2 regions of the Beggiatoa leptomitoformis genome follow, and region 2 is predicted to be linked to the other one. Evidence: predicted binding sites of a transcription regulator. Region 2 holds the regulator's gene; the other holds the start of a gene.

Region 1 (4,248 bases), 1.2 Mb from region 2:
CTCAAGGGCGTGAAATGGGCGTAAAAGGCGGGGAACGGGTAGCGATTATCAAACATCCTGATGTGCGCCGTATGTTGATGTCGATGAAATCGCAAATTGAAGCCATGCGTGCTGTCGCTTATGTAACCGCCGCATATATGGATAAAGCCCTTGCTGAATCAGACACGACCAAACAGCAGGCCGCAATGGCACTGGTTGATTTATTAACCCCAATCGTTAAAGGCTGGTGTACAGAAGCCTCCATTGAAATTACTTCTACAGGAGTGCAAGTTCATGGTGGAATGGGTTTTATTGAAGAAACAGGTGCGGCGCAACATTTCCGTGATGCACGGATTACCACCATTTATGAAGGGACAACAGGCATCCAAGCCAGCGATTTAGTTGGACGAAAAATTGCCCGTGAAAATGGTGCGACCGCAAAAGTATTGCTTGCTGAAATGAGCGGTGTTGCAACAGAACTCGCTAACGCCGTAGGCGATGATTGTGCTGCCATTCATCGTGCATTTACCGATAGTATTCATGCTTTAACCGAAGCAACCGAATGGATATTAGCCAATTACGCGCAAAATCCTAAACAACCTTCAGCCGTTGCTGTTCCTTATCTACGTTTATTTGGAATTGTTACAGGGGGTTGGCAGATGGCAAAAGCCGCATTAATCGCGCAAGCCCAATTACAAAAAGGACAAGACCCCCATTTTTATGAAGCTAAATTAATCACGGCTCGGTTTTATGCAGAACATGTGTTAATGCAAGCCAGTGGATTGGCTTATAGTGTAATGAATGGCGCGGTAAGTACCTTAGCCTTACAAGAAGAACAGTTTTAATATCCATATTTAAACGCTAATTAAATAAACGGATAACACCGCTTAATGTGGTGATATCCGTTCTAAAAAATTTAATTCAGACACACGCAAAACAATAATAAACTGCTTGCAAAATAGTAATAATATCAATTTTTTATATAAATTTTGTAAGTATCTGCGTAATTTTTCACCAAAGGAAACCCACATGCAATTAACACAAGAACAACGCATGATTCGCGAAATGGCACGGGAATTTGCACAAGAACAACTCGCCCCGTATGCGGCACAATGGGATAAAGAACATCACTTTCCTAAACAAGCTATTAATGAAATGGGAAAATTGGGGTTTTTTGGCATTATTATCCCTGAAGAATGGGGTGGTGTGGGAGCGGATTATGTCTCTTTTGCACTCGCGATTGAAGAAATTGCTGCGGGTGATGGTGCATGTTCAACCATTATTAGCGTGGTTAATTCGCTCGCGTGTATGCCACTGTTAAAGTATGGAACTGATGCACAAAAAAATCGTTTTTTAAAACCGATGGCACGTGGAGAATTATTAGGTGCGTTTTGCCTAACAGAACCACAAGCAGGGTCGGACGCGGCGGATTTACGAACACGCGCTGTGCGTGAGGGGGATGAATATGTATTAAATGGGGTAAAGCAATTTATAACCTCTGGAAAACAAGCCGATTTAGCCATTGTATTTGCAGTGACTGACCCAAGTGCGGGAAAAAAAGGAATTAGCGCGTTTATTGTACCAACTGATACACAAGGCTATATCGTCGCCCGTTTGGAAGAAAAATTAGGTCAACATGCGTCGGATACCGCACAGATTATTTTGGATAATGTGCGCTTATCAACCGAGTATTTATTAGGTAAAGAGGGTGAAGGTTATAAAATTGCATTGGGAAATTTAGAAGGCGGACGTATCGGTATTGCATCGCAATCGGTTGGGATGGCACGGGCAGCGTATCAAGCTGCTTTACAATATGCAAAAGACCGACAAACTTTTGGTAAGGCAATTATCCAACATCAAGCAGTTGCCTTTCGTCTAGCCGATATGGCAACCCAAATTGAGGCGGCACGATTGTTAATTTGGCAAGCGGCCAGTTTACGTGACCAAAATTTACCCTGTTTAAAAGAAGCCTGTATGGCAAAATTATTCGCATCGGAAATGGCGGAAAAAGTATGTTCACAAGCCATTCAAATTCATGGCGGTTATGGATATTTAAGTGATTTTCCTGTGGAACGCATTTATCGAGATGTGCGTGTTGCTCAAATTTATGAAGGAACAAGTGATATTCAGCGAATGGTCATCAGCCGCTTATTAGCAGATGAATAGCGGGTTACTAACCATAAGCAACTTCCCCAATAGCTCTCTTTTTTTGCACTGCCTATAATAAACGCAAGCCTTGATAGGGGATAAATATTAAAGTAAATGCCTGCGAGAAAAGCCGATTAATAATAATTGGTTATGTAAAAAGAATTAACCACCTACTCGACTACAGGTTTGTATTTGTCAATCAATTGTTTTTATTTATAAAAAAGCAAGAAAAGGCGTTTAGTGGTTGTAAAGTTATCCTATTATAGTGGACAATGCTTGTCATGATTGTTCAACAGGCGGGTGGTGTAAATATTGCTCGTTAAGTGGACACATAGAATGACGGTTAATGATGACTTAAACCATCTTAAGATGTTGTTCTTACATTTGTTCGTATTACAGTTGTCAAATGTGATTTATTCAACGAATTGTCGTGTAAATCCTTCCATCGAATCATAATCATATTATAAAGGATGTTGACATGAAGAAATTACTTCACCTCAGTATAATTACTGTTTTAGCGGGTTCTGTAACACTTTCCCTCCCCGTCTATGCAGACAAGAAAAAAACTGAAGAACCTGCAAAAGAAGTTGCAAAAGAAACGAAGTCTGAATCTGATTTACAAGGATTTTCTGTTACACATACTGTTGGTGGTAAAGCACAACCGACTGCTAAAGTAGATTCTGACCCATTGGCACTTTTGGGGGCATTAAAGCAGGATTTAATTGCCCAATTAGCCAAGGGCAAACCGCTGGAAATGACAACGGAAATTAAACCTATTTTCAGTAGCGAATTGGCGAAAACGTTAAAGGGTTTACCTCCTATTACCGTTAAAACCAATGTTGGTGCAGATGGTCAAGGTGTCAGCGATGTTTCCGTGCCTGCTTATAAGTATGAAGGCACTAAAAAAGGCGAGAAAGGCGTTATTGATTGGCAAGGTTTAACAGGACAAGTAAAATTCCCTGAAGACTTTAGCACCATGTCACAAGCGTTTGAACTTGCTGGCGCAACCATCGATATCGAAGATACGTTTAAAGCCACCCTTGCAAAAACTACATTTTCGGCTGATTTAGATGCGGATTTATATCCCACTAAGTTAAACTTCAATCTTCCTTCGTTGGAAGGTGGCGATAAAGATGTGCAGTTCGTCTTTAATAAAATTCTGGTTGATTTTACAGGCGGAAAAGGCACAAGTGGTTTAGAACTGGGTAAAGGCAGTTTTAGCATTGCCGATGTGAATGTTGATAATAAGGCTGAAGAATCCCAGTTTAAGCTCAACAACCTATCCGTCAAATTTGACACCCAAGAAGAAAAAGAAGTTGCTAATTACACGCTGAATTTCTCCTTAGACAAATTCTTTGCCAGCCAAGAAGAAATAGACCTGAGCTTTCTATCTAATATCGAACTTCGTAAGTTAGATATCGCTGCATTGCTAGAAATCCAAAAAACCGCCTCCGAGATGCGCAAGCAACAAATGGCAGGCAAAATGGATGAATCCATGATGGGCATGGCAATGATGGGTTCATTGATGCAAGCCTTACCCAAGTTAATGGCGAAATCTCCTGAAATTGCCATGACTAAGCTAAACCTAAAAACTGAAGAAGGTCAATTAGATGGTGGTTTCTCCATCAGTTTAGACGGTAGCAAACCCCTGAAGATGGATGACAGTGCCGCTATGTTAAACGCGCTGTCTGGTCAAGCTGATTTTGTGATTGATAAAGGTCTCATCGAACAACTCATGTGGATGCAAATGGGCTCGGGCGAAGAAATGACCGAAGAGCAAGAAAAACAAATGCAAACCATGATTGACCAACAAATTGAAGATGTTGTGAAACAAGGTTTATTAGTCCCTACGGGTGAACAGTTTAAACTGAATGCAACCTTAAAAGCAGGCAAGTTAATGGTCAACGGTAAAGAAATGCCTTTACCCATGTAATGTTGAATAGTAAGCCGTTACACTGCTCTCAGACAGAGAGCAGTCAAGGGGAAGCGTTTTCTTCCCCTTTGTTTCCCGTCACAATTCTTGCCAATACGCCACAGGCGAATGGTTACGTGCTGTTATGCTTGGCGATTCCGCCAGAAATTCCGCTCTTAGAAAATAATTACTTACTATTCATAAAGCTG
Region 2 (4,248 bases):
ATGCTTAAAAAAATAGGTCTTCGATGATGCAAGTTTCCCAACAAGACATTCAAGATGCGGTTAAACAAGGCATTCTCGATGCAACACAAGCAACGTCCTTGTGGCAGTTTTTAACCAGTCGACAAACACAACCCCAATTTAATATGGCAAATATTGCCTATTTTTTGGGTGCGTTTCTGGTACTGTGTGCGATGACGTGGTTTTTATCTGAGGCATGGCAACTATTTGGCAGTCTTGGCATTATTGGCATTGCGACGGTGTACGCTTTACTGTTTATCTTGCTCGGGAGTATTTGTTGGCAAAAGCCCCAACAACGGGTAGCAGGTGGGTTACTGTTTACCTTAGCTGTTTGTATGACACCGCTTGCCGTTTTTGGCGTTCAACTGTTGCTAGAACAACAAGAAAATATAAGCTTTTTGTTCCCACAACGTGGCATTTGGATGGCCATTGGCACTATCATTGTTGGCGTTATTACACTGAAGTTTGTGCCATTCCCATTCCTAACAGCTCCCATTGCTTTTGCTTGTTGGTTTTTATCCATAGAACTGATACCGACTATTTTTGGTGGTGAAGCCGCCTTTAGTTGGCAAGTTGAACGAGCGATTACCTTGTATTTTGGCGTTATTATGTTGTTGGGAAGTTATTTAGTTGACCGCCGTACTCGTGAAGATTACGCCTTTTGGGGATATTTATTTGGCATGTTAGCGTTTTGGGTCAGTGTTACGTTGATATTGATGGATACTGAACAGGAATTACAACGGGTGCTTTATCTCATTGTCAATCTTAGTTTACTTATTCTATCAGTATTATTACAACGCAAGGTATTTGTGATTTTTGGGGCATTAGGTATTTTGATTTATGTGGGACATTTATCTTATCGCGTGTTTGCCGACTCGATGCTATTTCCTTTTATTTTAACCTTGATAGGCTTAAGTGTGATTTTTTTAGGCGTGCAATATCAACGGTATGTAACCTATTTTAACGAGGTCATACAACAAAAATTGCCGCGTTCTCTAAAATATTTACTTCCTCAACAACGCATACGTCATTAAATCATGCCCGAATTACCTGAAGTTGAAACCACTCGCCGAGGCATCGCGCAGCACTTAGAAGGGCGCACTGTTACCGCTATTGATGTTCGTGAATCGCGCTTGCGTTGGGCAGTGCCGTCAGACCTTGCAACACATCTATTAGGACAGCCCCTGCAACATATTCAACGACGAGGTAAATATTTACTGTTTGCATATCCAACGGGACATTTAATTATTCATTTGGGCATGTCGGGCAGTTTACGCATTGTCTCTCCTGATACCCCACTGAAAAAACACGACCATGTTTTAATCCAGTTTGGACAAACGTTTAGCCTGCGTTATCACGACCCGCGTCGTTTTGGTTGTGTGTTATGGACAAGTGAACCTGTTTTACAGCATCCATTGCTTGCAAGTTTGGGCGTTGAACCTTTAGAAAATGAATTTACGGGCAAGTACTTACAACAAAAAGCAGGTAAAAAACAGCTTGCCGTCAAAACCTTTATTATGAATAGCCATGTTGTAGTTGGGGTAGGCAACATTTATGCGAGTGAATCCCTGTTTTTAGCAGGCATTCACCCGACTCGCGCGGCGGGCGAGATTACGTTAACCCGTTATGAGCAGCTTGCCAGTACGATACGCGAAGTATTAACTGCTTCAATCGCAATGGGAGGGACAACCTTACGTGATTTTGTTAATACCCAAGGTGAACCGGGTTATTTTAGCCAAACCTTGCGGGTTTATGACCGTGCCACGCAAGCCTGTGTAACCTGTAACACACCAATTGAACGTATCATACTTGGACAACGAGCAACGTATTATTGTCCGCATTGTCAGACATAACACTTGTCACCTTTTCTTATTCATTAACCTGTGTAACCTTTAAAATGTCAGAGCAACCTATTCTTATTGTTGAAGATGAAGCCCCTATTCGGGAAATGTTAAACCTTGCCCTGAGTAAAGCGGGGTTTATCGTCACAGAAGCGGCTGATGTCCGTCAAGCACAGACCTTAATTTTTAACCAACTACCTAAATTGATTTTATTAGATTGGATGTTACCTAATAAAGTTAGCGGTATAGAATTTGCGCGCCAACTAAAAAAAGAACCACAAACGCAAGAAATTCCTATTATTATGCTAACGGCTCGTGGTGAAGAAAGCGATAAAATTCGGGGGTTAGAAGTGGGTGCGGATGACTATGTTACCAAGCCTTTTTCGCCACGAGAATTAGTTGCGCGGATTAAAGCGGTGTTACGACGTGCTTCTACCCATTCGGAAGGTGAACAGCTTGCGGTTAATGAATTACGCCTAGACCCTAATGAACATCGCGTAACAATTGCAGGGCAAGAAGTACAAATGGGCCCTACAGAATTTCGCTTGCTTTACTTTTTTATGCGCCATCCTGAACGGGTTTATAGCCGTAGCCAAGTATTAGACCAAGTATGGGGTGGAAATGTTTATATTGAAGAACGAACTGTCGACGTTCATATTCGCCGTTTACGGAAAGCGTTAGCTGATCATAATTATGATTATTTAATTCAAACCGTGCGCGGAGTAGGTTATCGATTTTCGACGCGCGAATAAATCTAATATTATGTTTAATTAGGTGTTATATAGAAGGGCGAATGAATTCGCCCTTTTTTTGTATCCGCAATAAACCTTTTGCAAAAGCAGCATGGATACCACTAAAAGCGGTATTATCCGTTGTCATTTTTCCTAAGATACTTTTACAAGAAATCTAATATGTCCATTGTTTTCTAATTTAAGCGCGCAATCGGCAGATATTATCAATATTATTGATTGATAATATTCCCCAAAATTGTCCATTATATTTTTAGCCAATCCCAAAAAAATTTAATATACAGTATATTACACATTGTGCTTTAGAGTAACCATATCGCGGTTGTAACAAATCGTTATAAAAAAAATTCTCAAAAAGCTATTAGTCCACTAATATTGTTGTTAAAAAAACTTTATAGTAAACTTTCCTTACATTTTCATGTTTAGGTGAAGCCACTATGTCGACATTATTAGGGAGAATAGTGATATTCGCCCTCATCACGTTACTCTACCAGCCAGTTGCTTACGCACTGTCAGCTGCGGAAGAATACGAAATTAAAGCAACCTTTTTATATAAACTAGGCAGCTTTCTGTATTATCCTCCAACAACCCTATCAGATAACAAAAATCAATCTTTTTATATTTGTATCTTAGGACGCGACCCCTTTCAACAAAATATTGATATTGTAGTTGAAAATCAAACAGTACACGGACATGCTATTAAGGTAAAGCGGTTGCAACAAGTACAAGAAGCAAATTCGTGTCATGTATTATTTATTAGTGATTCGGAACAAGCACGGCTAAAAACGATTTTGCAAGCACTCCAACGGCTGCCCATTTTAACTGTGAGTGATATGGCGAATTTTGTTGAACAAGGTGGAATGCTCAAATTTTACAATGAAGATAATAAAGTCCGCCTAGCCTTAGATTCAACAATAATCAATGCGGTTGCCATTAAGCCGAGTGCGAATCTTTTGAGAGTTGCAACAGATATAAGTGCTGATAACTCGAAACTGAAAGCGGTTAATCAGCAAAGAGGGGCGGAGTAACTAACATGAATAAGATAACAATTTATCTATGCACAGCTTGCTTAGTGTTGTTAGCGTTAGACCTACATGCCGCAACTGATGATGAAATAGCCAAAAGAGCGCGTTTGGCACAATTACGTGATTTAGATTTAGCTGAATTGTCTGAAGTGGAAATTAAGTTGGATGATGCTTTTGATATTTTTGGTGGTTTAGTCAAAGCAAAGACAACCAGCATTGCTACAGGAGCAAAACAGGTAACGGACCGCGCACCTGCAGTTACAACCGTTATTACATCACAAGACCTTGAGGCAATGGGTGCAAGAACGCTCGATGATGCTTTACGTAGTGTTCCGGGCATACAGGTTTCATACAACTATTTTAATATCCCTGTTTATAGTGTTCGCGGAATTTCCGTAGCGGGAGACCATGATTCAGGTTTATTGGTTTTAGTTAATGGTATTCGACTTAACGATTCACACCGTGGTTCTAAAGGATTATATTGGAGCGGTTTTCCTATTAGTACAGTTTCTCGTATTGAAATTATTCGTGGTCCTGGTTCTGCTGTTTATGGGGCTGATGCGCTTGCTGGGGTAATTAATATCATCACTAAAACGGCTGATGATATTGATGGAA

The links. Region 2 encodes PhoB, which activates phosphate uptake and scavenging genes when phosphate is short. Its sites were predicted from a motif close to GNNTGTCATAAAACTGTCANAT; they were not measured.
Region 1: AL038_RS02280 (DUF945 family protein) is a predicted target of PhoB. The motif match lies at 2,514-2,535, and genes of this name have one in related genera.

Annotation. Positions count from the first base shown of each region.
Region 1 covers NZ_CP012373.2:528,911-533,158, forward strand. Annotated here, with positions in the region: gene AL038_RS02270 (acyl-CoA dehydrogenase) at 1-824, shown strand, start outside; gene AL038_RS02275 (acyl-CoA dehydrogenase family protein) at 1,009-2,145, shown strand; gene AL038_RS02280 (DUF945 family protein) at 2,606-4,060, shown strand; gene AL038_RS02285 (hypothetical protein) at 4,060-4,248, shown strand, end outside.
Region 2 covers NZ_CP012373.2:1,747,325-1,751,572, reverse strand. Annotated here, with positions in the region: gene AL038_RS07315 (DUF2157 domain-containing protein) at 24-1,052, shown strand; gene mutM (bifunctional DNA-formamidopyrimidine glycosylase/DNA-(apurinic or apyrimidinic site) lyase) at 1,056-1,871, shown strand; gene phoB (phosphate regulon transcriptional regulator PhoB) at 1,916-2,611, shown strand; gene AL038_RS07300 (TOL_0243 family YfiR-like periplasmic protein) at 3,046-3,636, shown strand; gene AL038_RS07295 (TonB-dependent receptor plug domain-containing protein) at 3,642-4,248, shown strand, end outside.